DNA from 2 places in the Gilvimarinus sp. 1_MG-2023 genome. Region 2 is predicted to be linked to the other one. Evidence: predicted binding sites of a transcription regulator. Region 2 holds the regulator's gene; the other holds the start of a gene.
What was found. The regulator FNR, encoded in region 2, switches genes on or off when oxygen is low (the NO sensors DNR and NnrR bind a similar motif). The targets are predictions, from matches to a motif close to TTGATNNNNATCAA.
Positions count from the first base shown of each region.

Region 1: Q4563_RS09875 (DUF3149 domain-containing protein) is a predicted target of FNR. The motif match lies at 7,976-7,989, and genes of this name have one in related genera.

Region 1 is NZ_JAUOSC010000007.1:70,132-81,978, reverse strand. Features, by position in the region: gene Q4563_RS09920 (YbjQ family protein) at 1-342, shown strand, start outside; gene Q4563_RS09915 (M48 family metallopeptidase) at 290-1,123, shown strand; gene Q4563_RS09910 (putative bifunctional diguanylate cyclase/phosphodiesterase) at 1,120-3,525, opposite strand; gene Q4563_RS09905 (secondary thiamine-phosphate synthase enzyme YjbQ) at 3,922-4,347, opposite strand; gene hpf (ribosome hibernation-promoting factor, HPF/YfiA family) at 4,569-4,892, shown strand; gene Q4563_RS09895 (GFA family protein) at 4,954-5,349, shown strand; gene aroE (shikimate dehydrogenase) at 5,367-6,209, opposite strand; gene hemF (oxygen-dependent coproporphyrinogen oxidase) at 6,285-7,202, opposite strand; gene Q4563_RS09880 (L-threonylcarbamoyladenylate synthase) at 7,280-7,846, opposite strand; gene Q4563_RS09875 (DUF3149 domain-containing protein) at 8,048-8,200, shown strand; gene dprA (DNA-processing protein DprA) at 8,202-9,302, opposite strand; gene Q4563_RS09865 (LysM peptidoglycan-binding domain-containing protein) at 9,344-10,387, opposite strand; gene def (peptide deformylase) at 10,557-11,063, shown strand; gene fmt (methionyl-tRNA formyltransferase) at 11,092-11,847, shown strand, end outside.
Region 2 is NZ_JAUOSC010000006.1:55,324-67,170, reverse strand. Features, by position in the region: gene Q4563_RS09075 (BolA family protein) at 1-34, shown strand, start outside; gene trhO (oxygen-dependent tRNA uridine(34) hydroxylase TrhO) at 177-1,124, shown strand; gene Q4563_RS09065 (hypothetical protein) at 1,263-1,628, shown strand; gene Q4563_RS09060 (hypothetical protein) at 1,618-2,151, opposite strand; gene Q4563_RS09055 (DUF4202 domain-containing protein) at 2,356-2,931, opposite strand; gene fnr (fumarate/nitrate reduction transcriptional regulator Fnr) at 2,924-3,685, opposite strand; gene Q4563_RS09045 (glutaminyl-peptide cyclotransferase) at 3,840-4,628, opposite strand; gene Q4563_RS09040 (DUF502 domain-containing protein) at 4,752-5,402, shown strand; gene Q4563_RS09035 (late competence development ComFB family protein) at 5,426-5,824, opposite strand; gene mnmC (bifunctional tRNA (5-methylaminomethyl-2-thiouridine)(34)-methyltransferase MnmD/FAD-dependent 5-carboxymethylaminomethyl-2-thiouridine(34) oxidoreductase MnmC) at 5,928-7,979, opposite strand; gene fldB (flavodoxin FldB) at 7,976-8,497, opposite strand; gene Q4563_RS09020 (flavodoxin domain-containing protein) at 8,494-8,940, opposite strand; gene trmL (tRNA (uridine(34)/cytosine(34)/5-carboxymethylaminomethyluridine(34)-2'-O)-methyltransferase TrmL) at 8,994-9,467, opposite strand; gene Q4563_RS09010 (NAD(P)/FAD-dependent oxidoreductase) at 10,005-11,270, shown strand; gene Q4563_RS09005 (nitrate reductase) at 11,275-11,847, shown strand, end outside.

The DNA of each region.
Region 1 (11,847 bases), on a different contig from region 2:
CTACCGCCGCCACAACTACCAGCGCCCACCACAGCGCTGGTAGTTGGCTCGGTGGTGATTTCCGCCGATTACTTCAAGCGCTTTATCGCCGTGCTGCGCATGCTGGTAGGCGGGCGTTTAGACACCTACGAAACCTTGCTCGATCGTGCCCGGCGCGAAGCAATTTTGCGTATGAAAGAGCAAGCAGAGCAACTGGGGGCGCAAAGCGTTTTTAATATGAAGTTACAAACCGCCGCCATTGCCGGGCGCAGCGCCCGGGCAGGCACCGCTTGCCTGGAGGTGGTGGCCTATGGCACCGCGCTCATTCCCCCTCATGGCCTATCACAACCGCCTACCACCTGAGCATATTAATGCTCAAAGTGGTCCATGGCTGGCGGACTTACTGCGCCGTTTAGCCATGGTGATCGGCGTTTTTGCTGTTCTTTTCTGGCTATTACTACTGTTACTGACTGAACTTACCCGCTTAACCCCTTTTGCCTGGGAGCGCACCTTAACCGAGCAGTGGCAAATATCATCAGGCACAGACTCACCCGCTTACCTGCAAACATTAACCGAGCAAATCGCCCAAGCGGGCGGACTAGACCCAGAAATCACTTTTACCCTACACCGAAACAACTCTGAGGCTATCAATGCCTATGCCACCCTAGGGGGACATATAGTGATATTTGATGGACTGCTCTGTGAAATGAACTCTGAACAAGCGCTTGCCTTTGTCCTCGCCCACGAGCTTGCCCATCTACACCTGCGCCACCCTATTCGCTCGGCCGCACAGCAATTGGGACTCTCGCTTTCGGTAGCTCTATTGTTTGGCCAGAGCAACGCTGGCCAATTAGCGGGGCTCAGCGGCTCATTGGCACTGCTCAGCTATTCACGCGAGTTTGAACGAGAGGCGGATGCCTGGGCGTATCAGGCTCTATTACGTCATTACGGACACATTAATGGCAGTGGCGATTTGTTTGAAATGATCAGCGAACAAGACGCACAAACGCTTAGCTGGTTGACCACTCACCCCCACAGTGACCACCGACAACAACGAAGACTCAAGCTTGCCGAGCAACACAATTGGCCAACCGCGGGCCAACTCACGCCTCTTAAAGTGGGGCTTCTCTGTAACAGGGATTAATAGCTGGGTGGTTTAGGCAGGTAGTTTTGCGAGAACACTTCCGGGGGTAAAGGCTTGTCGAATAAATAGCCTTGAATCAATATTTCATCGTACTGTGCCAGCCACTGTGCTTGCGCGTCTGTCTCAACGCCTTCGGCCACAATCAACAGGTTCATATTGCGAGCAATGGCAATAATAGAAGCCACCATGGCAGCATCTTGGGGGTCGATGGTGATATCGTCGATAAAGGATTTATCGATTTTGACTTTATTTACCGGCAGCCGCTTGAGATAACTCAGTGAACTGTAACCAGTGCCGAAATCATCCAGAGCAAAAGTGATACCTTCGTTCTGCAGTTTGCGCATTTTATCCACTACCTCATCGAGGTTGTGGAGAGCCGCGCCCTCGGTAATTTCAAACTCTAAACAACTGCCGGGTAATTTGTATTTGCGCAATACGGAAATACATTTGCCCACAAAGTCTGCATCGTACAATTGCCGCTCGCTGATATTGACCGCTATTCGCATATCAGGTGGGAAGCGCCCCTGCTCTTTATGACGACGAATAAACTGGCACACATCATCCAATAATTGCATACCGACTAGATTGATCATCTCTGAGTTTTCTAAAAACCCGATAAACTCCCCCGGTGATACCACACCGCGCATAGGGTGGAACCAGCGGATGAGCGCTTCGCCCCCTACCAGTGAGCGTGCGTGTAGATCTATCAGCGGTTGCAAGTAAAAAGAAAAATGGTGTTCTTGATAGGAGAGCCTGATATCGGATTCCAATTGCAGTAGCCGGTTTACTTCCGCTGCCATTTGCGGCTCGAATACTTGAACCGCCCCACTGGCACGACGCTTGGCCTCATTCAGAGCGGTATCGGCTTGCGACAATAAGGTTTCGACCGTGACATCCCCTAAAGGGTAAAGGGCTATGCCCACGGTTGCCTGTACCGCAAAGTCTTGGTTGGCTAGGGTTACCGGCTCATTGATGGTTTGTAAAAACCGCTCGGCAACTTGCTCCGCGCGACTGCGCGCTTCTTCTTGTGTGGTACCCACTTCTGGCATACTGAGGATAAATTCATCACCACCCAAACGGGCCAGTGTCTCAGGCTCACGCACCTTTTTTGCCATGCGCTCAGATAAATGCAGCAAGAGTTCATCGCCCAGCGAATGGCCCATAGTATCGTTGATACGCTTAAACTCATTTAAGTCAATAAGCACCAGTGCGCCGTAGCGGTTGCTGGCCTTGCAGCGATGAATATCCTCTTGCAGCTGCTCCAGTATTTTATTGCGATTGGCAAGCCCGGTCAGGGTGTCGCAATAGGCCAAATACTCAACTCGCTCCTCAGCTTCCACCAACTCGGTAATATTATTCAAAACAACGATTACACGGGTGATATGTTCGGAGACAAAGGGCACTAACGACATTTGCATAATGTGGCTTTCATTGTGAAGACCACTGAAATGCTGCTGGCGATTAAAGACGGGGGCCTGCTTTCTTCCCACGCGCTGCAACAACGCTCGAATTTGCTCGCTTTCTTCAATACCGCATTCGGTAATCAAATCAAAATAATTGCTCGCCTGATCGGCCCCGAAATAACGCTTAAATGCCTGATTATAAAACAACAAAGTTCCTTCTAAATCCACCGCAAATACTTGATTGGGGCTGGCATCTAAAATCAGGCTCAGTTGTTGTTGCTGTTGTTTGAGCTCGGCGTGTTTTTCATTAAAGTTATCCAGCAAACGGTTGGCTGAATTAACGATATAACCCAACTCATCGTGCTCATGTTTACGCAGATGAGGAATATTGCTAACCGGAACCCGAGCGTGATCCAGCGCGGCAAATCGGGTAGCTAGGGTAACCAGTGGGCGGGTCAATAAAAAGTGATACACCATCACTAAAACCAAGGCGATACCGAAATTGCGCACCGAACCTGTCAGTAGAACCCGCCAAGCTCGATGATAAAAAGGGTTGAGCGCTCGATCTTTATTCAGCTCCAGCTTTAGCATTCCCATTACCATGCCATCCTCGGCAATCAGTGGGTATTCAAAACTTTCTTTCCCCCCTACCAAAAGACGGGTTAGCCAGAGCGACTGGCTGGGCTGGATAGCTTGGTGGTGCTGAGCCATAAGGTGGTTCTGGTCATCAAAGATGGCTATTTGGCTTAAAAACCGGTATTCAGCCAAGCCCTGGACTACCTGCTCGGCTAAATTTTCATCCAATAAAAACACAGCGCGTTGAGCCGAGTTACGACTGACTCGACTAATTTCTTCTACGTTATTGAGTATTTCTCGATATTGGGTGCGAAAATCTAAATAGACTTGCAGGCTTGCCACTAGCACCCCCAGTACTACAACAACCACAAAACTGGTACGCGCCAGTTTGTAGGAAAGTCGTTGAAAGAGGTCTAGGGTCATTTTATACCTGTGAACCGAGCTGTTATTGTTGCTCACATATTAAACGGTTATTTCAGTCACACACGGTAAAACCCATGTATTAACATACTAATACTGCCAATCAACAATGACAGAAGTTTCTCTTATACTCAAGAGCTATAACGGCCCTGCAACCAATAGGGCTTAACCTGTCGGCAGGGCTTCTAAATTGTTTTACGCAAGTTGAGTGCAACTATTTCTAGTATAGTCGGCCCTTACATCTTTGTTCGATAAACCTGTTGTTGTCGATCGATGTCGACAATCCTCGGCGCCAGAGCCCTTTTACCCGATAATCACCCGGCTCATTTACGCAATTTCACGCTAGGGTTTCGCCATCATTAAGCTTGCAAGGGATCTTGCAGACCGCTCAGGCGCTGCTCACATTGCTTCGCCATTGAGTGTTACTACCAATTGTCGACCACCAGCCCGATTGCGATGTTCACACAAGTACACCCCTTGCCAGACACCCAGATTAAATCGCCCTTTAGATATTGGTAGCATAAGGCTGGAGCCTAAAATACAATTTTTAATATGGGCAGGCATATCATCGTCACCCTCGTAATCGTGTTGGTAGTAGGGCGCGCGTTCGGGTACATATTGATTAAAATGACGTTCTAAATCGCCACGAACCGTTGGGTCAGCATTTTCATTAAGCGTTAAGCTGGCGGAGGTATGCTTAATGAAAATCTGTGCCCACCCCACCGCAATTGCACTCATATCGGGCAATTGGCGCTCTATTTCATCGGTAATCAAATGAAAGCCACGCGCCTTAGGCGGCATTGATATCTCGGTCTGAATCCACATAAGAGTTCCTTTAAAAAGCCCTGCTAAGTCACTAACGAGCCTGCACAGGTTACAAAACATACAGGTTGATTAACAAATGTCGACTTGTGACTCATTGATTAAATTTAATTGATTTCCCCACTTGAATTTTTGTCTATTCAGGCTCATGTTTAAAGTGTGGCTCGGTGATTTAATCTCGGGCAACAATTGTCACTTCACAGAGGTAGAGGAAGGAAAACCCTATGCAAATCAATCTTTCCGGGCATCACGTCACTGTTACCGACGCAATCAAAGAAAACGTAGAAGCAAAATTAGGCAAGGTTGCCAGCCACTTTCCCCAGCTCGACGCGGCCAATGTCACGCTCACGGTTGAGCGCGCCTCGCAAAGCATCGAAGTTACCACCCAGTATCTCGGCGCACCGGTGGCAGTACAAGCCTCCCACCAAGATATGTACAGCGCCATCGCGCAAGCCGCTAAAAAACTGGAAGCCGCCCTCGCACATCGCAAAGGCGCCGTTAAAGGCCATCGCCACGAAAAACCCTCCGTAGACACTGCCGAAACCTAGGTTTTCCGCTTAATCACTTAATGCCACGGCCGATACGGCCGTGCTTGTAAGGGAGTTGTGTATGCAAGGCCAGTGTTTGTGCGGTGCTATCCAGGTATCGACCGAAACCCAAACCGATGCTGGCTTGTGCCACTGCCGTATGTGCCGTCGCTGGACCAGCGGTCCACTGCACGCGGTACACTGTAGCGGGCCCGTCACCTTCAGCGGAGATACTCCGCGCCGTTACCGATCATCCGAGTGGGCAGAACGTGGATTTTGTGCCACCTGTGGCACACATTTATTTTACTATCTGCGGCCAAACGACGAATATATTTTATCAGCCGGCCTGTTTCCCGAGACGTCATTTACCTTGCGCCAAGAAGTATTTATTGAGGAAAAGCCCGACTATTACGCCGCTCAAGAGCACACGGAGAAAATGACTGGTGCCGAGGTTTATGCCAAGTACGGCCACTACTAATTCTCCACCGCTTAAAGTTAACCCGCCTTCTTTTTACTCTCGTTCATTTTACGGCGCAGATCAGTAATAACGGGCACCACTTCCGGGCGGATATGTCGCCAAGCATAAAAAGACTCGGCTGCCTGGCCAACCAACATACCCAAGCCATCCGCTAATTGAGCCGCTTTTTGGTGCTGTGCCCAAGTCAAAAAAACGGTCGGCTCTGCGGCGTAGGTCATGTCATAACAGGCTGTATGATCTGTTATTAAACCGTCCGGCAGGGGCGGTAAATCGCCGCGCAGGCTGGCAGAGGTACCGTTAATAATTAAATCGAATTGCTTACCGGCCAGATCCGAAAAACTGCTCGTTTTTAGGTTGCCCAAATCGTGAAAACCTTGGGCTAAATCTTCAGCCTTGGCTAAGGTGCGGTTGGCGATAGTAATCGATTCGGGCTCTTGATTGAGCAGCGGCTGCAAAACACCTCGCACTGCTCCGCCTGCACCTAACATCAAAATTCGCTTACCGGCAATTTCCCAGCCTAGGTTTAACATGTCATTGACCATGCCAATACCGTCAGAGTTATCACCCAGTAATTTACCGTCTGGCTCTTTGATCAGTAAATTAACCGCTCCGGCTCGTTCCGCCCGCGCGGTTAAGTGATCGGCATAAGAGAAAGCATCCAGTTTAAAAGGCGAGGTTATATTCAAACCACACCCACCAGCGGCAAAAAAATCATCCGCCGCTTGTTTAAATTGGCCCTCATCCACTAATTGCTTGGTGTAGCTCATATCCTCACCGGTTTGATCGCAAAACTGGCGATGTATTACCGGGGATTTACTCTGGGCAATAGGATTGCCAAATACTGCGTAACTGTCCGTCATGGGGTACCTACTGTGTCAACGTGCGGCAAAGTTAACAGATATTTCTTACCGAACGCTTACTGTCTTTATTATCGTTTAGGAGTCGGCCAACCAGTCTCGGGCCGGCAAAAAGTCTCGCGCGAGTGCCGCTTCGGGGCTGTCTTTTTCCGGGGCATAATCATATTGCCAGCGCACCAGCGGTGGCAACGACATTAAAATAGACTCGGTGCGCCCCCCTGTTTGCAAGCCAAATAAAGTGCCACGATCGTAGACTAAATTAAATTCAACATAGCGACCGCGCCGATAGAGTTGAAACTGGCGCTGGCGATCATCAAATGGGGTGTCTTTTCGACTGCGCAAAATAGGCATATAGGCCTCTGTATAGGCGTCGCCCACCGAGCGCATAAACTCAAAGCTTTTGCTAAACCCCGGAGCGTTTAAATCGTCAAAAAATAATCCGCCCACTCCTCGAGCCTCTTTGCGATGGGGCAGATAGAAGTATTCGTCACACCAGTCTTTATAGCGTGGGTAGGCCTCGTCACCCAACGGCTCGCACGCTTTTTGGGCCACTTTGTGCCAGTGCACACAGTCCTCGATATAGCCGTAATAAGGGGTTAAATCAAAACCGCCGCCAAACCACCAAACCGGAGCCTCGTTTTCTTTTTCGGCGATAAAAAAACGTACGTTGGCGTGCGAGGTAGGCGCGTAGGGGTTATTCGGGTGTATCACTAAAGACACCCCCATCGCTTCGAATGAGCGCCCGGCCAATTCGGGACGGTGCGCCGTAGCCGAAGCCGGCATCTGCCCGCCGGTAACATGGGAGAAATTAACGCCGCCTTTTTCGATCACCGCGCCATCAGCCAGCACCCGTGAGCGCCCACCCCCACCTTCAGGGCGGCGCCATTCATCTTGCTGAAATTGACCGCCATCTACCTCTTCCAGGGCCTGGCAAATACGGTTTTGCAGTTCCAGTAAATACGTTTTTACGGAAGCTTTATCGGGGGTATCTGTCATAGTGTCCTCTCAAGGGGCGCCATTGTACCAGCACCGGACTTAGGGTACACCCGAGCAATTAACCAGCGTATGGATTCTTACCCGCGAACAATTGAGCCGCTCGCTAAGTCGCGAATCATTGATGGGTTGGGGTTGCCACCGGTCTGCCCAGGAGCAATGGCATCTAGCTGGGCGCCAAAATAACGCCTAACGTGTATGGATGTTTTAGCTGCGGGCCGCTTTTGCGGATTGGCCGAGGTACTGATAATAGGTCCGCCAAAGGCCATGCATAGTGCTTTAGCCACTGGATGGTTAGTTACCCGCAAAGCAACACTTGTATGATCTCCCACCACCCAGTGAGAAGCCAACCCTCGGTTAGGTACCAACCACGTGTTCGGCCCAGGCCATGTGGTCCGTAATTGCTCCCGCTGTTCAGCGCTTACGGACGCAAGCCAAGGTGCCACTTGATCACTTTCGGCCGCAATTAATATCAGCCCTTTATGACGCGGACGCCGCTTGAGCTGAAGCAGGCGCCTAATGGCATGATGGTTGGCCGGATCGCACCCCAACCCCCACACGGACTCCGTTGGGTAGGCAATAACACCGCCCGCCCTCATCACTTGGGCCGCATGCACAATACGTTGATGATTGAGCCAAATAGTCACAACATTACTTTCCGGGGATCACTTTAGACAAAGAAGTGCCAATAAAAACGCGATCCTAAAAACTGACTCGCGCCAACAAGCGGCAAATTTACCTTAGATTAATTCACCAAACAACGAATCTAACCTAGTTTGACCTACATCAATAACCTTACATTTTACAGGGAATAAGCTAAACGTATTGATTATGGCTGGAGAAACCTTATGTTCGATTTCGTTTTAGTGCTCAGCGTGGCCACCATCGTCGCCATTGTACTGATTATGGTCTATTTAGGCGTCTACGCTTACCGGCATATAGAGGCTGATAGTCAGACACATCCAGAGCATGACACTAGCCGCCAAAAATCGACTCACTAGCTCAACAGATGCGGCAGTAGTGACAGCCGCGCTGCTCAATTAGGCCGTCTAATTCTAGCTCTAGCAATGCTGGGGTGATTTCCGAGGTGTTGGCACCGCTGCGCTCGCACAAACTGTCAACACTGACCGGATCGTATCCCATAAACGGTAACAACCAGTGTTGTTCGGGTGCTTTCTCTTGGGGTTGGGAACATTGCTGTTTTTTATACGCAATTGCTGCCCCCAACTCATCGATAATATCATCGGCGGTTTCTACTAACTTGGCACCGTCTTTTATCAAGGCATGACAGCCGCGACTCATGGGGTTGTGTATCGACCCCGGTACGGCAAAAACTTCGCGCTCCTGCTCTAGGGCGTATCGTGCAGTAATTAAAGAACCGCTTTTTACCGCCGCCTCGACCACCATAGTGCCCAAGCTTAAGCCACTAATGACCCGATTGCGACGGGGAAAGTTTTTGGCCTCGGGTGCCGTACCAGGTAAAAATTCACTGATTAAAGTGCCGCCTGCGGCTTCAATTTCATCCGCTAAGGCTCTGTTGCGCGCGGGGTATATTGTATCCAATCCAGTACCAAGCACCGCCAGAGTAACGCCCTTGGCCTCTAAAGCACCGCGGTGGGCACAGGCATCCACCCCCAAGGCCAACCCGCTGGTAATAGCAAAACCCGCACCTGCTAGGTACCGGGCAAAACTGCGAGCCACATCGCGACCGCCAGCCGTAGGGCGACGGGTACCCACCATCGCTATCTGCGGCAGCTCTAGCGTCGTGATACTACCGCGTATCGTTAAAAATGGCGGTGGCGCACTGATGTTGTAGAGAAGCTCTGGGTAATGCTCATGCCCCAGAAACGTTAATATTGTCGATTCCTGCCTGTGCAAAGCGTCACTGTCGCGCTTTACTTGTTCACGAATGGGGTGATCAGGGTTGCGGTGCCAGTGTCCGAGCTCTGTCAGTGCGACCTCTGGCATATAACCGGCGAGAACTTGGGGATCGCGCTCTAACACATCAGCGCAGCTGCCAAACGCACTGTGCAATTGCTTAATACGAGCGGGCCCCAACTGCGGCAAATAGGAAAGGGTTAAGATTGATTCGATGCCATCCATGGCTAGATTCCTGCTATCTCAGCACCAAGCGGCGCTTATCGTTAGGGGTTGCGGAGAATATCCCCCACCGCCATCGGGCGGGTTGACTCAACCACAATCACGAAGCTTAATTTTTCAAAGGTGCGGAACACCATCACCAAGCCGGCGGACTCATCCATCAGCTGAATAGATTCGCCCGTAACATGGTCGGCAATTTGTTCGCCGCGCACAAAGCCTTCAAAGACATTACCTACCTGCACTCCGTCGCGACGACCTTTGTTGACAATGGCTACATCCAAGGTGCCAATCTGGCTGACCCCGCCTTCCACTGCAATCATTTCGGCTTCAATAGGGAAATCGGGTGCACTGGGGTAGAAAATAGAGTCCACCGAGCGCTCTTTACTGGGCAACAATATATCACCGGCGCGCAGCTCTTTATCTGAACGGGTTACCCGCAACCGAGCTATGTCGCCCTGTACTTTATCAATCGCAACCGCACCGACACCCACGGCATGAACCCCTAACAGGTCCTCGTCTTCACCGCTTTCGTCAATAAAGGACTCGCCCTCGCGAAATACACTGAAGTTGTGAATATCACTGGGGAAATCACCGCGTGCGTAACCGGTATCGCCAATGCCCATAACCAAGCGTTTTTCTGAACCACCCACTATGTAAGGTGCAGCCTCCACATCTTCTGGCATCACGATGGTTGAGCGCGACAGATAGGAAGCGATCTTATCCAGCGAGATTGCCGGTATCGCTGCCTCTATGGGCAGTACACGAATGGTTGGCTCGAGCTTGGCATCACCCGAGGGAGCCAGACGAACCGTGCGATCTACCGTCAGGCGCGGCTGGCCATCAATGTACACCATGCGCACCACATCGCCCGGGAAGATCAAATGCGGATTGTCGATTTCGGGATTGGCGTGCCAAATTTCAGGCCACATCCAGGGGGCATCGAGGAAGGTATCTGAGATGCCCCACAGGGTATCTCCCTCAACCACGACGTACTCACTGGGGGAGTTGGACTTGAACGGCGAGGATTCGGCCCAAGAGAATACACTGGCCGCTGAGAGCGCCAGAATTGCAAAAATCATTTTTTTCATAGAAACCGATCCTGTTTTTGTTCGGTCCTGAGCGGTTTAAACGTTATAATAGCGCAAAGTAGCGTGCTACGCGACCACTGAGCTTACGCTTAGACTCAGGTTATTTCCTGTACGATCATCATGTTAGCAGCGCTTGTTACCTTTTTACTAGAAGTTTGTCACAAAGCTTATGGCCCTACTTGAAATTCTTGAGTTCCCCGACCCTCGCTTGCGCACTATTGCCAAGCCTGTGGAAAACGTCGACGATAGCGTTCGCACGCTGCTCGACAACATGTTTGAGACCATGTACGCCGCATCCGGTATCGGTTTGGCAGCCACGCAGGTCAATGTTCACCGACGTATTGTCGTTATGGACATTTCGGAAGATCAGACCGAACCCTTGGTGTTTATCAACCCCGAGGTGAGCGTGCTGGGCGAGGACGAAGCGCCCTACGACGAAGGCTGCCTATCGGTTCCCGGCTTTTATGAGAGTGTAGACCGTCCTACGCAAATACGCGTCGATGCCCTCGATCGCGATGGCAACCCTTACAGCATCGAGCCAGATGGCCTGCTGGCGGTGTGTATTCAACACGAGCTGGATCACCTCAACGGCAAATTGTTTGTCGATTATATCTCTCAGATAAAGCGCCAGCGAATTCGCAAAAAACTGGAAAAAATACATCGCGCCCAGGCCTAGGCCGCGCGATGACCAACCGGATCTGTTTATGACCACACCCCTGCGAATCATTTTCGCGGGCACGCCCGAGTTTGCGGCGGCCCATCTGCACGTTCTGCTCGATAGCCCCCACCAGATTGTCGCCTGCTATACCCAGCCGGACCGGCCCGCCGGACGAGGCAAAAAGCTTAAACCCAGCCCGGTTAAACAAGCCGCAGAAGCCGCCGGTATTGAGGTGTTGCAACCCCAAAGCTTAAAAGATGCCGACGCTCAGGCCGAACTGGCCGCCCTCAACGCCGACTTAATGGTGGTAGTTGCCTACGGATTGCTCCTACCCAAAGCCGTATTGGACACACCGCGGCTAGGCTGTATCAATGTTCACGCCTCGCTGCTGCCTCGCTGGCGCGGCGCGGCACCTATACAACGCGCCATTGAGGCGGGCGACAGCCAAAGTGGCGTGACCATTATGCAAATGGATGTGGGGCTGGACACAGGCGATATGCTAGTGGAGCAACGCTGCCCAATCACGGATCAAGACACCGGCGGCAGTTTGCACGACACTTTAATGTCTCTCGGCGGGCCGGCGCTGTTAAGCGCGATAGAACAATTGGCCGACGACAAAGCGCAGCCGCAGCCACAAGACGACTCAGAGGCCAACTACGCCGCCAAAATCACCAAAGCCGAAGCCGAGTTGAATTGGTCTGCAGACGCGGCCGAGCTGCACCGCAAGATTCGGGCGTTTAACCCTTTCCCCGTCGCCTTTACCCGCCCAGCGAAATCGCCCGACGACCGGATTCGTATTTGG
Region 2 (11,847 bases):
TTCCCCTAATTGCTTAGGCGGCGGAGGCAAGTAATTAAACAGTTTTTTTAGCGCGAGTTGAGCGAAATCAACTCTCGCTGAAAAATACTGGCTGTATAAAAAACAACCCGCTATAATCCCGCCCCCTCGCCGTTTACAACGGTAAAGACTGACCAATCGGAAGACTGAAAACGACTATGAGCCAAATTGTTGTCGCCGCCATGTACAAATTTGTTGAACTACCTGATTACCAAGCGATGCGCGAGCCTCTGCTTGCCGCGTGTGATCGTTTTGGTATCAAGGGCACCTTGCTGCTGGCGGCAGAAGGCATTAATGGCACGGTTTCAGGAACCCGGGAGGGCATCGATCAGCTGCTTGACTACTTGCACAGTGACGAGCGCCTAGCGGATATAGAACACAAAGAGTCGCTCTATCAGGAGAAACCTTTCTATCGCATGAAGGTAAAACTCAAAAAAGAGATTGTGACCATGGGTGTTGAGGGCATAGACCCGAAACAGATTGTGGGCACCTATGTAAAACCGCAGCAGTGGAATGAGTTGATCAGTGATCCGGACGTATTGGTGGTGGATACGCGCAACCAATATGAGTGCGCCATTGGTACCTTTGCCAATGCGGTTGATCCTGAGACCGAAACCTTTCGCGAGTTTCCCGCTTACGTCAAAGATAATCTCGATCCTAGCGAGCACAAAAAAGTCGCGATGTTTTGCACCGGTGGTATTCGTTGCGAGAAGGCATCGGCCTACATGAAAGAGCAGGGCTTCGATGAGGTGTACCACTTAGAGGGCGGCATTTTAAAATACCTAGAAGAAATTCCCGCCGAGCAAAGCCTGTGGCAGGGTGAGTGTTTTGTGTTTGATAACCGTGTCGCTGTGGACCACGATCTACAGCGCGGCCAGTACGACCAGTGTTTTGGTTGTCGCCACCCCATTACGGAAGATGAAAAACGCTCTGAACACTACATGAAAGGTGTGTGTTGCCCGCGTTGTTACGACAAGCTCACCGATGAGCAAAAGACACGTTTTGCCGAGCGACAAAAACAAATTGAACTGGCCAAGGCTCGCAACGAAGCTCATCTCGGGGCCGAACCGCCGGCTCGTCAGAGCAAACAAGCCAGTCGCTCCTGAGATCACGTCGTAAATTTGTCATCTTTACGTGGTAGTCTCGGGTTATAATTGTCTGCAACAACGCCGTTTGGCACGAGCTTGTGACTCACTAACAGTGACTGAAGGTGTCCTTGAGGGGACTACGTAAAGGTAAAGTGAATGGATTTTGAACAGTGGCAGGTGGATATTAACGCTGGAGAAGCTCGCCATGAGTGTGGCTTGATTATTCGGGTAGAAGGCGACCCCGCTAACCCATCCTCCGTTGATCCGAACAACTTCCCTAAATCTTTAAGTTTTGTCGACCAGGCCCGGTTGTTGCGCTGTGGCATGGAGGCACTGGCCAGCGCCGCACAAAGTGGAGGCTACCGCTCCAGCACGGGCCCGAGCCCGACTCGGGTCAAAAGCAAAACTGCTCAATCACTGGAAGAAAAAGCGCGCTTGTTTGCCGAAAACCCCGACAAGCCCAAGCGCGCTGTATTATCTTTAAAACGTCGTAAACCGTCCGAGCCTGCTTCTAGCGATTAACCAGCTGGCCGCGCAATTGTAGAACGGTGCGATGTTGCTCAAGCTGCTGCATCATTTGATCGAAATCTTGCTGCGCGATATCCAGACCATTGGTGACAATCACCTCTTTGCTACCGTTATACACTAGCTCATTGAGCTGTTCGGAAACTTTATCGATAGCGCCGAAAATCTTATCGGTGGTGGTTTTGTCGTGAAAGACGCGGCCCTGATCGGTTAGACGCAAGTAATCATCGCACTCCACCAGCCACTCTTTGCGCTGATCCAGCATTTTTCGAATATTATTCATGCCGCCCTTATGGCCGCCCGGCAATTGCGAGGTGCGGTACTTCTCTAGGCTACGATAATCTTGCAGCAGAAAGTCTGAGCGGGTGGTGCGGCAAAATTCTGAGTCAAGGTAGCCGGCAAAATTGACGCCGTGTTCTGTTTCGGCTTGAGCTTTTTTACAGGCCTCATCACAGGCCAGTGCGGAACCACTGAACACCGCTAAAAGCAATAGGAAGGCTTTAACCGGTAGGTGTTTCATAATCGAATACCCTTAGTTGTCGTTTTTGTTATCTAAGTCACACTTTTGGTATAAAGGAGTTTGCTCTTAAGGTCAAGTAATTACATAAACTAAGGCGTTCTTATTCGAAATTGATTCAATTGTTCAAAAATTAATGCGATAGAGTTTTATAAATTGGGGCTGGCTGGGCAGCACAACCCCAGATCAAACTTGAAAAGTGTTTATTTATGCGCCAAGCGCTTTGCCGACCAATGCAGAGACCGAGTCCGGCAGTGGAATCTTAAGTGCTGCAGCGTGTCCATCGGCCGACATTTTATTCCAGGTTTTTTGGATAATACTGATCAGTTTAGGCTCGTCGTGTTTGCGGGCAAAGTCTTCCAGGTAATAGCGAATAAACACCAGACAAATCACATCCTCCAGCGTCTGCACCTGTGGGTCGCGTTTTAACCGTTTCTTTTGCAGCATATCGGCAACACTCTGGCAGTCGGCTGCGCTGTAGCCATGATTGTGCATTAAATCGGCGGTTCGCTGGGCGTGATGCACACCGAGTTCGGTACGCCATTTTTTATAGCCGGCACGATCCATTGGGTAGTCACTGCGAGCAATTACCCAGCGTTCAATGTGTTGGGCTCGGGCGGCTATTTGCAATAGCTCGTCGGCATCGGGGGCAAATTCGGACAGCTCGCGGCTCATACGCTGGCCGTAAACCAGCTCTTTAGGACTGCCATCCGGCTCTTGATTGGGGTCTTGGCGATTAATATCGTCAATCGTGTTGAGCAGGTCGTGCAGTGGCTTAATCATCAAAATTATCCTTACAGCTTTTGTGGGTTAGGGCCTGAAGCTGCTCTAGGTCATTAATCACAAGGTCTTTGCGGTTAGTGCTGAGGATCTTGAGCTTTTGTAAACGCCCGAAAACGCGGCTGACCGTTTCCAGTGTGAGCCCTAAAAAATTGGCCATATCACTGCGCGACATGGGCAGAGTAAATGCTACCGCCGATAAATTGTGCCGGGCGAGGCGGGCCGAAATGCTCAATAATAATGAGGCTACGCGCACCTCGGCCGAGGTACGGCCAAGCAGGTTGCGTTGTTTCTGATCGGCATTGATTTCTCGACTTAAAAGCTGCAATAGGTTGCGTTGTAGACCGGGCACCTGTCGACTTAGGGCTTCAAGCCGTTGATAGGGAATGGCGCAAACAGAGGTGGTTTGTAAGGCAATGGCGGAATTAACATGCTGGTTATCAGCCGGACCATCGAGCCCGACGACCTCACCGGGAAGGTAAAGTCCGGTGATGTGTTGCTCGCCATCGGTGTTGGTGCTAAAGGTTTTAATGGCGCCCGAGCGAATGGCAAATAAAGCTTTAAATGAGTCGCCTTGGCGATAAATAGCATCACCTTTTTGCAGCGGTTTACCGCGCTCGACAATAGAGTCGAGCTTATCAATATCGGAAAACTCTAAACTTAGAGGCAGGCAAATACTGTTCAGGCGGCAATCGCTGCAATGGGTATAGGCCGCGCTATGAGCAGACGTGCAGATTCTATGCTGGTGTTGATTCATCGGGATAGATCCTAAAGCCAAATACCTATAAGTGGTTACCAGTCTACGCGATTGTGCCGCTTGGTTTAAGCAGTTTGAACCCTCAGAGGGTTGGCTCGCTGGAGATGAGGGGCGGTTAAAGCGTGCAGAGGTGCTATGGATGGGAGGTGTCGGCCTACTTCACCTCTGGCAAATTAATGTCAATACGGTACCAATGTTGCCAGCGCTTTCCGGTAAGCCAGTAATGACCGGTGCTGGCATCGTAGGCAATACCATTGAGTACATTGTCAGGGTCTTTGTAAGCTTCTTTCGGTACTAGACGGCTGACGTCTAACTGGCCGACTACCTCACCGGTGGTCGGCGCAATGGCGACGATGGTATTGGTTTGCCAGATATTGGCCCAGATATACCCCTCGGCAAACTCCAGCTCATTGAGCTTACGCAGCGGTTGGCCATTGCGCGATACGGTCAGGGTGCTATCGAGTTCGAAATCGGGGGCGCGATGAAAATATAAATGTTCACTGCCATCGGAGCGAATGAGATGAGTGTCGTTATGGGTCAGGCCCCAACCTTGACCTTGATAGCGAAATTGGTCGAGTACTTGTCCGGTCTTAGGGTTGAGCCGCCAGCCGGTGTTGTGACGCCAGCTCAGCAGATACACATTGCCTTTAAACACACTGCTACCCTCGGCGAAAATCGGGGCGGATAATCCTAAGCGCCAGTGTGGCTCTGTCTGTGAATTATCGGGGTGGGGTAAGCGCTCGATAAACGATTGCCCCACCAGACCACTGCTGTGAATAAGGTCGCCCTGATAGAGCTCTAACCCCTGGGTAAAGGCCGGTGCACGCTTTTGGATTGCAACCAAATCGTATTCAAACCAAGGTGCTTGCGTAACGGCTTGTGCGCTGAGTAAACATAAGCACAGAGATGCGAAAGCGACACGGTGAATCAACGCTGGCAACAATTCTCTTTCCTCTGGATCGATTGACGGTTCATAATACCTTTTATTGTTGTCAAAGACAGTGTTGCTGATTCTTGGTGTTTGTAAAATCGGCATATTTTTTACCACGACAGAACAGGCAGTTGTATGACTCGTTTGCGTTCGTTTATTACTCTAACCTTGCTCGGTGGCCTAACCGTTGTGCTGCCCATTACGATATTTCTATTATTGGTGCAGTGGCTTGTCAGTTTTATTGATAGCGCGATTGAGCCGCTCAGTGCGTGGCTGGCCGGTTATGTCACCGTCAGTGGCCATGTGGCAGATATGCTGGGGGTGGGGCTGATATTGGCCGCTTGTTTTACTATTGGCTTGCTGGTGAAAACCGGTATTGGTCGCTGGTTACACCGCAAGGTGGACGGGTTGCTTTCTAAGCTCGCCCCGGGCTACAGCACTATTCGCGAAATGGTCTCGCAAATAGTCGGTGGCGAGGGCAATGCTTCATTGTTAAACGGTAAAGTGTGTCGTGCTTATATCATGGGCAAAAGCAGCCCCGTGTGTGTGACGGGCATTGTGACTGCCGAGCACGAACAGGGCAGCTATACCGTGTATGTCCCTACCGCTCCGGTACCCACCTCCGGGTTTGTTTACCATTTGCCCGCTGATTGCATTGAGCTGTTGCCCGGTGTGACGGTGGAGTCGGCCATGCGCACGGTGATTGCTTGCGGCAGTGGTTCGCAGATTATCATGGCAGAGGTGGCAGACAAGAGCTCCCAAACAATTGAACCCAAGGAGCATTAAACGCTTGCTGGAGTGTCGGTTATCTACTTAGAGCTTTTCGCTTTGTTTTTGCTCGCGGCTTTACCGCGCCCTTTTTTAGCCGGCTTTTTCACCACAGGTGGAGCCTCGGGGGCTTCTTGTTTGACCTCGCTGTTGGTGACATAAACGATAGCCTCGTTGACCGCCGAGGTGACTTTATCGGCCATTTCTTCTAGCTCCTGCGGCGACATAAAAAAAGTCATATCCACATCAAATCGAATATAGCGCGGGGGCAAGCGGTTGAGTGCCACACAGGCCACGTCGGCGATAAAATCGCGGTCGCCGGCACGGGCTCTTTCGCTGGCTTCGTGAATGGCCTGTACCACATGTTTTTCGTAGTAATTATGAAAAGTGTCCAACTCGTCTTGGCTGATAAACGCGGTATGGCCGGGGGAGGCGAGCATTTGGTCTTCTCCTGTCAACGCAAATAAACTTGAGTATAGACCTATCAGCCGTAGGGCGCACAGTAGCGCCTAGAGCCTGTAAGAGCGTAATGGCTCTTGTGTGTTATTGGCCGCGAATGATCTGGCGCAGTAAAAAGCGCGCCGGGTGCAGCGCCTGAGCTAGCGCGCGCTCTAACGGTGGGGGTTCACGGTTGATCAGGCTGGCTAAAAATTCGGCGGCCAAGGGCGTGTAGGCCAGCCCGCGTGAGCCGTGGCCACAATTGATATACAGCCCCGGCCAGTAGGGAGCAGGGGTATCAAGTCGTCGCCGCGCATTTTGAGCCAAACCGGCAAAGTTTTCTGCCGCCGCCATCGCGTCAACCAGAGGCCCTACCACGGGCAGGTAGTCGGGCGTCGTGCAGCGAAAGGCCGCTCGTCCTTCAAGCGAGGCGCTATCGGCTGGGGCAAGCTCGCGGTGCAACTCCGGGCTGATGGCCCGCAGGTGCTCCAAATTCTCGATATGATCATCTTGGTTTAGGGCCAGATTACTTTGGCCAAGATTAAACGTTGCCCCGACGCAATGCCCACTGGGTGTGCTTGGGGCAATATAACCCCGGCTACACAGGGCTGTTTTAAGCTGGGCACTGAGATCACTGGCGGGTAAAAAGCTGACCTGGCCGCGAATCGGTTTGAGTGGCAGGTGAGCACTTTGGCTAAACTCTTGCGCGGAGTGGGCACACGCCATGATAACCACCCGGGCTTGTGCGATCTCTGTACCTGTCGGACCCAGCGTCTGCCAGTGTTCTTCGTGGCGCTCCAGTGATGCTATGGGTGTGTCGGTGCGCAGAGTAATGGCTGGGTGGTCGAGCAAACTTTCGCACAATGCGTGCGGGTTAAACCAACCGCATCCGGGAAAATACAAACCGCCCTGTGATAATTCAACACCGGCCAGTTCAGTTGCCTCGGTGGCACTGACCAGACGGCACAGTTCACTCTGCCCCAGTGCGACTGCCGTTTGGGTCAGTGCCTGGCTTTTGCGCTCGGTATCGGCTAACTGAATCAACCCCGAGCGCTGGCCGTTAGCGGCCTTTTGCCAGTAGGGCCGGTAGTATTGTTGAGCGTAATTAAGTGCTGTTAAATTCCAGCGCGGCAGGGTTTCATCGCGGTGGCTGAGTTTAGCGTAGAGTAGCCCTTGGGGATTGCCCGAGCCTTCTTGGGCGATGTCATGACGGCGTTCAATCACCAAGACTTTCCAGCCGCGCTCGGCCAGTGCCCGCGCGGTATGGCAACCGGCCAGCCCCGCGCCAATCACCAGCGCTGTTTTTACCCCTGCCGGATGAGTGGCCCGCTGCACCACGCCGACCGCACCTTCGCCTTTGCCGGGCGTCACGTTTGTCGGAGCTTGCTGCCAGGCGGCCTGAATCATCTCGCGTTTGCGGCCAAAACCCGGCGTTTTATTAATGCGAAAGCCGGCCGCTTGTAGCCCGCGTTTGACGATGCCGGCAGCGCTGAAGGTGGCCGCTGTGGTCTTTGGGCCGGACAATTGGGCGATGGCGGCAAACAGCTCATCCGACCACATCTGCGGGTTTTTGCTCGGAGCAAAGCCATCGAGAAACCAGGCGTCTACGCGAAAATCTGGCCGACTGTAGGCGGTATCGATGCTCGGTAATAGTTGGGAAAAGCCGCAAGCGGCATCGTTGATGATTAAGGTTAGGTTGACTCGCCCCGCAAAATGCAGCCGGTGAATGCCGGGGCCTAAGTGGCTGGGGTAAGCCGCCAGCAGTTGTTGGCTTAGGCTGGCAAGCTCCGGCCACAACGCCAGTGCGCGGGTAAGATCGCGACGATTGACAGGGAATTTCTCCACACTGATAAAGTGCAGCTGGGCATCATCCGGCGCCTGTTCCAACCACAGCTGCCAAGCGGCCAAAAAGTTTAGGCCGGTGCCAAACCCCGTTTCGGCGATCGTAAAATGCTTGGGCGCTGCGTTTTGGCCGAGCTGGGCAAAGCGCTCGGTCAGTTGGTTGCTGGCTAAGAACACATGGCGGGTTTCGGCCAGACCATTGTGGCGGGAGAAGTACACATCACCGAAATGGGAGGAGGTGGGCTGACCGTCCTCGCCCCACTTAATGTGGGCAAAAGCGGGTGCCTGAGGGCTGTCACCGGTGTTTTCAATCACAGGCCAAATTCGCGGGTGATTTGCTCGCACCAGCTCTGGATGCGCTGCTCAGACAAGTCAAACTCGTTTTCGTCATCCAGCGCTAGGCCGACAAACTGAGTATCGTTATTGATCAGCGCCTTGGACGCCTCGAACTCATAACCTTCATTGGGCCAGTAACCGCAGGGGGTGGCGCCAAGCTTGGCAACTTTGGTGTGTAAGTAGCCCATGGCATCGAGAAACCACTCCGGGTAGCCAATTTGATCGCCCAGCCCATAGAGGGCGACTTTTTTGCCCTGCCAGTCAATATCGTCGATATCGTCCCAAATTTCGTCCCAATCCTCTTGCAGCTCGCCGTAGTCCCAGGTGGGGATACCCAAAATAATGCAGTCGTAGAATTGCGCTTCAATAATAGGGGTCTCGGCGATGTTGTACACATCGACCAGATGCTCCCCCAGGGTTTGGCGAATTTTGTCCCCCGCCATTTCGGTATAGCAGGTGGAGCTACCGTAAAACAGGGCAATCGGTGCTTTACTCACAGCAACTCCAACCACTCAGGTAGCCAAGCGGCTACTTGTTCGTGTGGATCATCGCCGCTGCTGGCGTCCAGCACCAGTGGCTCGCCGACGCGCTCAGCGCCAATATCGCCCATGGCCTCGTCGATGGCGCGCCCGGCCTCGGCGAAGGTGGCGTAACTGCTATCACCCAGGTTAATCACACCGTAGCGCCGCCCGGCAATCGACGGGAAGTCGCGAGTTAGCTCCAGATATAAAGGCTGAATATTGCCGGGTAAATCACCGGCCCCGGTGTTGGAGGTGCAAATTAAAATAATGTCCTGCGGGTTGTCAGTGATATCCGCCGCCTCGGGCAGAGGATTGACCATCGCAGTATGACCGGCATCGTCGATCAGGTCTTTGGCGGTGGCGGCGACGGACTCAGCAGTGCCCATTTCTGAGCCCACCATGATTTGTATGCGTGCCATAAAAATACCTCTCGCCCAAAAGGGCTGCATGATAAAGCTTTTAGTCGCTAAGGTTAAGCGGGCGGCGCTGCGCCGGCAAAATCCAATTGGCGCCAGGCTTCGTAGACAATCACCGACACCGCATTGGATAAATTCATACTGCGACTGTCCGCCAGCATGGGGATGCGCAATACTTGCTCGGGCGGCAAAGACTCCCGTACATCCGCCGGTAGCCCTCGGGTTTCGGGGCCAAACAACAGGTAATCACCCGCTTGAAACCCGGTATCGCTGGGGCGGGGCTTGCCCTTGGTGCTGAGAGCAAAAATTCGTTCGGGCTTGGCCTCGGCAAGAAAGGTGGGCCAGTCGGCGTAGGTTTTTAAGTCGCGCCACTCGCCGTAGTCCAGCCCGGCCCGGCGCAGGCGCTTGTCGTCGAGTTCAAACCCCAGCGGCTCAATCAGGTGCATCTGACAACCGGTGTTAGCGGCCAAACGGATAATATTGCCGGTGTTGGGCGGAATTTCGGGTTCGAACAATACAATATGAAACATAGCGGTTGGTTTGGCTCTTGGGTCGGTTTTCAACTAGGGTGATCTTATTGGCGACAATTATAATCTATGCGTATTTAAGAGTATCGCTATCTGTGCGCTCAGGGGGTGAACATGCTTATTGTGGCACAGTAGTGAGTCTGTAAAGCGCTTATACCTAGTTACACCATATCACCGAAATTACACCATATCACCGACACTCTAGCCTCATTGTTTGAGCACCACCAACCATTAAGTTTACGGTTTATGGGTTGAATCTAAGCTGGAAGTATCAAGTCATAAAGGGTCTCTCTCTTCTCCTTTTGGGGCATCACCTTCCGAGCTGTTTGTCGGGGGCATTATCTACGGTTTGTATTGGCCTGGCTTTTGCTCTTCTCTATACAAAACCGTATCTAGCCCCATATTGCTCGAAGTGTGCGCCGCTTTTGTGCGTTGCCGCTATATATTGCACGGAAAGTGACGATCTAGTGTTCTGGCGATTTGTGAAGTTCGGTGCATGGGGCAGGGCGGTGAATTCTTTTAGCACCAAAAGGTGGCATTTTGACTGAAAAGAAGCAAAGCCTTGTGATTGTAGGCAACGGTATGGCGACCGGACGCCTGTTGGACGAGCTGATCAAGCGCGATGTATCGCGCTTCAATATTACGGTGATCGGTGACGAGCGCCAGGGCAGTTACAACCGTATTATGCTCTCGCCGGTACTGGCCGGTGAAACCGATGTGCCCGCCATTATTGGCAAACCCTCGGCATGGTATCGCGACCGGGGTATTCGCTTTGTCAGTGGCGTTCAGGTAAAGGCGATTGAGCGCGAGCAAAAGTGTGTAGTCACCACCGAGGGTAACCGCCTGCGCTACGATCACTTAGTGCTGGCGGTGGGGTCGCGCCCGGCTAAAATTCCCGCCGAAAATCAAGCGCTGGAAAAAATCTACAGCTTTCGTACCTTGCGCGATGTGGATCGCCTGCTCAATGTGGCGCGCTTTCACGATCGCGATGCCCGCCCAACGGACACCGATGCCCTGGTGATTGGCGGCGGGCTGCTCGGGCTAGAGGCCGCCTACGGCTTGGCATTAAAAGGCTTACGGGTAACTCTGGTACACCGCTCTGGATGGCTGCTCAACCGCCAGCTGGATAAAACCGCCGCGGGCTATTTGCAAAAAGTGGTGGAAGCGAAAAATATCCAATTTATCTTGAGCGATGAAGTGGTGCGCTTTACCGGCTCGCACGAATTAAAAGCGGCGGAGTTTAAATCTGGCCGCACACTCAGTTGTAAGCTCTGCGTGATTGCCACCGGCATTACGCCTAACAAAGAGTTGGGCTTGCAGGCGGGCTTAAAAGGCAGTCGCGGGGTAGCGGTCGATGCCTATATGGCCACCTCCGACAATAGCATTAGCGCTATCGGCGAGTGTGTCGAGTTTAAAGGGGCCACCTTTGGCTTGGTAGAGCCTATCTGGCATCAGTGCACCACACTGGCCGAGCGCCTTTGTTATAACCTTAAATTGCCTTTTGAAAATAGCGCCGTTCCCACCAAGCTTAAAGTTTCGGGGGTGAATTTATTTTCCGCCGGTGATTTTCTAACCTCTGACGAGCACCGCGAGTTGCTTTACTGCGATGATAATGCCGGCATCTACCGAAAAATTTTGCTGCGCGATGACCGCATCGTCGGCGCGGTACTGTTTGGCGATACCCGCGACGGGCAAGACTATTTTGCCATGTTACAAAGCAAGCGCGATGTCAGTGATATTGCACCTTTTTTATTAATGGGGCGCGCCTTTTACGGCACCGAGCCCGATCAAACCGCAGCCGCTTAAATCTATGACTTTATCCGCTCAACTGATTGTGTCAGACGCCGACGCCGAACCTAGCCAAACGGTCAACACCACCTGCTGTTATTGCGGTGTGGGCTGCGGTGTTAGTGCCGAGGTAAAAAACAACCAAGTGGTAAGCGTGGCGGGCAATCAGTCGCACCCGGCCAACCTGGGGCGGCTGTGTGTCAAAGGCTCGTCGCTGCACGAAACTCAGGCCTCGCCCGATCGTTTATTAACCCCCATGTTGCACGGCAAGCCCAGCGATTGGGACAGCGCACTGGGTTACGCCGCGCAAAAATTTCAGGCCATTATCGATGAACACGGGCCGGATGCGGTTGCCTTTTATTTGTCCGGCCAGCTGCTGACCGAAGACTATTACATCGCCAATAAATTGATGAAAGGGTTTATCGGCACCGCCAATATCGACACCAATTCGCGCCTGTGCATGGCCTCGGCTGTGGTGGCGCACAAGCGCGCCTTTGGCGCCGATACAGTGCCCGGTTGCTACCAAGATTTAGAGCAAACCGATGTATTGATTTTAGTCGGCTCCAATACCGCTTTCGCCCACCCGGTGGTGTAT